Linked DNA regions of Pseudorhizobium banfieldiae. The protein of the gene in region 2 interacts with the protein of the main gene of each other region in a pairwise test. Links are inferred from orthologs where the notes say so. Each region holds a gene or a part of one and is shown on either strand. Other genes may lie near its edges. The genes, in order: def and NT26_RS18105.

What was found.
Region 1: the proteins of NT26_RS18105 (region 2) and def interact in binary tests that used the Escherichia coli proteins (3 or more experiments, as listed by UniProt). The link is inferred for Pseudorhizobium banfieldiae from one-to-one orthologs.

Annotation. Positions count from the first base shown.
Region 1 is NZ_FO082820.1:40,895-43,959, reverse strand. The notes cover bases 304-3,048. They hold def (peptide deformylase), read right to left. Parts: upstream 2,060-3,048; coding sequence 1,547-2,059; downstream 304-1,546. Other genes in these bases: NT26_RS00195 (DNA recombination protein RmuC), read left to right, coding at 2,184-3,048; fmt (methionyl-tRNA formyltransferase), read right to left, coding at 548-1,483; truA (tRNA pseudouridine(38-40) synthase TruA), read right to left, coding at 304-548. In the rest of the region: more of truA, read right to left, coding at 1-303; more of NT26_RS00195, read left to right, coding at 3,049-3,065. UniProt on the Escherichia coli protein: Removes the formyl group from the N-terminal Met of newly synthesized proteins. Requires at least a dipeptide for an efficient rate of reaction. N-terminal L-methionine is a prerequisite for activity but the enzyme has broad specificity at other positions.
Region 2 is NZ_FO082820.1:3,737,713-3,740,834, reverse strand. Bases 321-3,122 are described here. They hold NT26_RS18105 (aspartate-semialdehyde dehydrogenase), read right to left. Parts: upstream 2,338-3,122; coding sequence 1,303-2,337; downstream 321-1,302. Other genes in these bases: leuB (3-isopropylmalate dehydrogenase), read right to left, coding at 2,709-3,122; NT26_RS18110 (lytic murein transglycosylase), read right to left, coding at 334-1,104; NT26_RS18115 (carbonic anhydrase), read left to right, coding at 321-323. Also shown: more of NT26_RS18115, read left to right, coding at 1-320.

The DNA.
Region 1 (3,065 bases), 3.7 Mb from region 2 along the record:
TCCCCCTGCCGCGTCACATCCAGCCGATCCAGGGTGCGGACCGGGCTCGTGGCCTGGCAGTGGGCGGAACGGAAGGTGGTGAAGTCATGGTGGCCGACCAGCATCTGGGCGGCGGCATGCATGGAATCGTGATCGAGAGGCTTGGGCACCCACCAGGCGCGGTTGGCTTCAAGTGCCAATGGGGCCGGGCGATTGATGATGCGGTAGAGATAGTGCCGCCTGACCGCCGAGAAGCGGGCGTCGAAGCTCTCGTCCACCGCCGCGACGTCGATGACGGCAACCTTTTCGCCTGCCATGCCGAGATGCGCATTCAAGGCGTTGCGAAGCGTGTAGGGCTTCCAGTCGCGCGTCAGGTCGGCGTGGATCACCTGGCCTATCGCGTGCACGCCCGAATCCGTCCGTCCGGCACCGCGGATGGACACTGACTCGCCGGTCAGAGACAGGATGCCGTTCTGGAGTGCAGCCTGAACCGAATGGCCGTTCTCCTGCATCTGCCAGCCGACATAGGTCGTTCCGTCATATTCCACGGTCATGCGGAAACGCGGCATCAGCCAAGCCTCGTGCCGGCGGGAAGCGACGTTCCGCGCAGGAAGTCTGCCGCCGCCAGCGGCTTTCCGCCGGCCTTCTGCAGCCGCGTCAGTCGGATTGCGCCGCTACCGCAGGCAATGCCGAGCCTCTCGTCAAGAACCATACCAGCAGCCCCCTGCCCGTCGGCAAGCTCCGAGGAGAGGACCTTGATGCGCTCGGGACGGCCATTGATCTCGACCTCGAACCATGCCCCCGGAAAGGGGGAAAGACCCCGAATGTGGTTGTGCACCTCGGTCGCCGGTCGAGAGAAGTCGATGCGCGTCTCGTTCTTGTCGATCTTGGAGGCATAGAGAATGCCCTCTTCCGGCTGCGACTTCAGCGGCAGGTCGCCCTCTTCCAGTCGCTGCATCGCCTCCACCATGGCGCGGGCGCCGACCAGCATCAACTGATCGTGGAGTTTGCCAGCCGTGGTGTTGTCGCCGATCTCCACCTCGCGGGTGAGCGCAACTGGGCCGGTGTCCAGCCCCTTCTCCATCTTCATGACCATCATGCCCGTCTTCCTGTCGCCGGCCATGATCGCGCGCTGGATCGGTGCGGCGCCGCGCCAGCGCGGCAGCAGAGAGGCGTGGCCGTTGTAGCATCCAAGCCGCGTGCCGTTCAGAATCGGCTCGGGCAGCAGCAAGCCGTAGGCAACCACCACAGCGACATCGGCCCTGAAGCTGCGGAACTGCTCGCAGTCAGCCTCATCCTTGAAGTTCAAAGGTGTAAGGACCGGGATACCCAGAAGCTCTGCCGCCTGGTGGACGGGGGACTTCTGCAGGTCCAGTCCACGGCGTCCACCGGGACGCGGCGGCTGGCTGTAGACCGCGACGATGTCGTGGCCGGCGTCCTTCAGCGCGCGGAGCGTCGGAACCGAAAACTCTGGTGTTCCCATGAAGATGATGCGTAGCGCCATGCTGCCTGCGCTCCTTGCCGGCGGCTGCCGCCACCATGTTCGTTGACCACGCGTGGCCCGCTTTTACGCGCGGGCGCGGGCAGCCTTGGTGAACTTCTTGATCACCATCTCCCTCTTGAGGCGCGAGATGTGATCGATGAAGAGGACGCCGTTCAGGTGATCGATCTCGTGCTGAAGGCAGGTCGCCAGAAGGCCATCAGCCTGGAGGGTCTGCTGCTTTCCCTCGCGATCGATATAGTCCACGGTCACCGCAGCCGGTCGCTCCACTTCCGCATAATAGTCAGGAATGGAAAGACACCCCTCCTCGTAGACCGAGCGCTCATCGGAGGACGCAACGATCTGCGGGTTGATGAACAGCTGGGGAGCCTTGTCCTCGTCCTCCTTTGAGACGTCGATCACCAGCAGGCGGCGGGGCACACCGATCTGGATCGCCGCCAGCCCGATACCCGGCGCGTCATACATCGTCTCCAGCATGTCGTCGGCGAGACGCGTGATTTCGGAATCGACCTGCTCCACCGGCTTGGAAACCTGGCGCAGGATCGGGTCGGGAAGGATGATGAGGGGCTTGATGGTCATGGCCTCCCATAGCGCATCTTTTTGCCGGATGGAACAGGATTGCCGCTGACCAGCGGCAACAGCAGAAGGAAGCATGTTCACGATTTGATCTTTCCGCGCAAATGATTTCTGCTAGTGTGTCGGCATGAACAGCCTCACCCCGATCCTCCAGGATCTTGCAGCCGATTCCTCCAGCGCCGTCTGGCTCCTCGCAGTTTTCTTCGCAGCACTCTGCCTAACAGCCGTCGGCCTTGCTCTGGGTTCGCGCCGCAGGAGTGCAGAGCAGGCACGACAGGCCGCCCAGTCGGAGGCCCGCCTCGCAGAGCTGATGCGGGCACAGGCGGAGATGCAGGGGCGGCTTGTGACCATGGCAGAGACGCTCTCCCAGAAGCAGGCGGAACTCAATCATGCGGTGAACCAGCGACTGGACGGCATGACCCACCGGCTGGGGAGCACGATCACCGAACAAACGAAATCGACGCATGAAAACCTTCGCCTGCTGCAGGAACGGCTCGCGGTTATCGACGCGGCACAGAGCAATATCCAGACCCTGGCAAAGGATGTGGTCGGATTGCAAGCGATCCTGTCGAACAAGCAGACGCGCGGCGCCTTCGGGCAAGGGCGGATGGAAGCAATCATCGCGGACGGATTGCCGATGGGCGCCTACGAATTCCAGGCCACGCTTTCCAACGGCAAGCGGCCTGACTGTCTCGTGCGAATGCCGAATGGCGCTTCACCGCTGGTGATCGACGCGAAGTTCCCGCTGGAGGCGTGGAATGCGTTTCGCGACACGGCGGCGCCCGAGGCGCGCAAGGCAGCTGCCGTACAGTTCCGTCGTGACCTCGAGGTCCATGTCCGGGATATTGCCGAAAAGTACCTGATCAGCGGCGAGACACAGGACATGGCCTTCCTGTTCGTACCGTCGGAATCCATCTTTGCGGAGATCCACGAACATTTCGACGCCGTGGTGCAGAAGGCCCAGCGGCTGAAGGTGGTGATCGTCTCACCCTCGCTGCTGATGCTGTCT
Region 2 (3,122 bases):
AGCCGCTGTCGCCCGGCGACTTCATCGGAAAATGGATGGGGCTGGTTCGCCCCGCTGCGGATCAGATCCAGAGCAATGACCTGATGACCGCGAGCGAACGTCAGACGGCACTGGAGCGGGTGTCGATCCGCAATTCCATCAGCAACCTTCGGACTTTTCCCTATGTCCGTGCACTGGAAGAGCAGGGGAAGGTGCTTCTTCACGGCGCGTGGTTCGATATCTCGACCGGCGAACTCTGGATCATGGACGCAAAGACCGGAGATTTCGGCCGGCCAAGCGATCGATCGGCTGCGCCGCTGGAAGATTCCGAACCTGCCGCTTGAGGGATGACGTCTATTGGCCGTCGATTGCCGCGCCTATATGGGCGATCGCCCGCTGATAGACGGTTGCTGCGTTCCAGCCTTGGATCGCCACATAGTTCGGTTCACCCGGCTGATAACCGGCGCCGGGTCGCCAACCATGGCCGACGAGGAAGTTGGCCGTGGAGGCGAGCGCATCGGCGCGTGAACCCACCAGGTCGACATGCCCGTCACGGTCGCCATCCACGCCATAGCGCACGACGTTGACCGGAAGGAACTGCGTCTGCCCGATCTCGCCATGGGCGGCACCCTTCGCGGCAGGGCTCAGGTCTCCCCTTTGCACAAGCGTGAGCGCAGCGTAGAGCTGCTCGGTGAAGTAGGCGGAGCGGCGGCAGTCGTAGGCGAGCGTGGCGACAGCCGATAGTGTGTGCTGGTTGCCCAAGAAGTTGCCGAAGCCCGTTTCCATTCCCCAGATCGCGAGGAGCGGCCCGGCCGGTACTCCATAGCGGCGCTCGATCGCGGCGAAGAGCTGGCCATTGCCAGCTTTCATCTTCTTGCCGCGCGCAATGATCGTTGCGCCGCCGCGCTTCTCCATGAATTGCTCGAAGGAGAGCTTGAAGCTCTTCTGGCCTCGGTCGGCTCTAATGGTCTCGCGGTTGTAGGAAATGTTCGAGAACGCCGTTTCCACGACCTGCGGGCTTATGCCATTGGCGACCGCCTGAGGCTTGAACGCCTGGACCCAGTTCGAGAAGCCGGAACTGTCGTTGCCGCACTGAGCTGCCGCAACAGGCATGGCCAGGGACATGAAGGCAGTCGCAAAAGTGGCGAGACGCAAGGTGTTGAGCATGGTTGATCCGGTTCCGAGGGGCTGGTTGCCCTATTTCCATTGAGTGGAGCTTTATGGGACTCTTGCCGCCCGCTTCAACTCGTCCTCACTAAAATTCTTCGTGAAGGTCGAAGCTGGCTACCGGCGCGATCTGCGCCGGTAGTGCTGTCATTCTCTTCAGGCCGCGAGCTTGCGCGGCTTGATCAGGCCGCGGTTGATGAGAAGTTCTGCAATCTGCACGGCATTCAACGCCGCGCCCTTGCGCAGGTTGTCCGAGACGACCCACATGTTCAGCCCGTTCTCTACGGTCGCGTCCTCGCGGATGCGCGAGATGTAGGTCGCGTCTTCGCCGGCGCATTCGACAGGGGTGACGTAGCCGCCGTTTTCGTGCTTGTCGACGACGAGGCAGCCCGGCGCCTCGCGCAGGATATCTCGTGCCTGGTCGGCGGTGATCTCGTTTTCAAACTCGATGTTGACCGATTCGGAGTGACCGATGAAGACGGGAACCCGGACGGCGGTGCAGGTCACCTTGATCTTCGGATCGAGCATCTTCTTCGTTTCGGCCAGCACCTTCCACTCTTCCTTCGTGTAGCCGTCTTCCATGAAGCTATCGATATGGGGGATGACGTTGAAAGCGATGCGCTTTGTGAACTTCTTCGACTCGACCGGGTCTGCGACGAAGACGGCGCGGGTCTGGGTGAAGAGCTCATCCATCCCTTCCTTGCCGGCACCGGAAACGGACTGATAGGTCGACACGACGACGCGCTTGATCTTTGCGACGTCGTGAAGCGGCTTCAGCGCAACGACGAGCTGGGCGGTCGAGCAGTTGGGGTTGGCGATGATGTTCTTCTTGCGGAAGCCCTCGACAGCATCCGCATTCACTTCAGGAACGATCAGCGGAACTTCGGCGTCATAGCGCCAAGCCGATGAGTTGTCGATGACGACGCAGCCCTGCGCGCCGATCTTCGGAGACCACTTCTTCGAGATCTCGCCGCCCGCCGACATCAGGCAGAGATCGGTATCGGAGAAGTCGTAGTTTTCGAGGTTCTGGACCTTCAGAACCTTGTCTCCAAAGGAGACCTCCGTGCCTTGCGACCGGGCGGAGGCAAGCGCCACCACTTCGTCAGCCGGGAAGCCCCGCTCCGACAAGATGTTGAGCATCTCGCGCCCGACATTGCCGGTAGCACCGACGACTGCAATCTTGAAACCCATGATTTTTGCTCTCTTTCTGCCTCTCCTCGATCCGTTGAGGGGGAAGCCGCGACGGATCGCGGGTTTCCTTGTCCCCGGCCTAACCGGGGAGAGAGCGGCGGGCCAGAGACGTCAGACGGTTTTCGTCGTCGTTTTGGCCGTGGTTTTGCTGGAGGCGGAAAAGCATGAATGCAGCCCAGCACCATGTGCCGGCTGGAGGTCTGCAGCGATGTGATACTCGCGGCGGTTCATAGGATGCTTTCCCGTTCGACGTGGTGTTTAGAAGATTCTGATGTGGAGTCAAGCGCCGACCGCTGTTGAGGCCGTGCCTGTGTCGGAAGCCGGAGTCCTCAAATCAGTGGCGCTCCGTTTGAAGCGCCACTGAGATCTTTTCAGGCAGAAAGGCCGGAGAATTCCTTGAGGATGGCATCGCCCATCTCGGACGTCCCGACCTGTCGGCAACCGTCGGCCATGATGTCGCCGGTGCGGATGCCCTGGTCGAGGACATTGGCGATCGCCTTCTCCAGTCGGTCGGCTTCTGCGACCAGGTTGAAGGAATAGCGCAGGCACATGGCGAAGGAGGCGATCATGGCGATCGGGTTGGCGATGCCCTTGCCGGCAATGTCCGGTGCGGAGCCATGGACAGGTTCGTAGAGCGCCTTGCGCTTGCCGGTCTTGGCGTCGGGAGCACCAAGGGAGGCGGAGGGCAGCATGCCAAGCGAGCCGGTAAGCATGGCGGCCACGTCGGACAGCATGTCGCCGAAGAGGTTGTCGGTGACGATGACGTCGAACTGCTTAGGCGCCCG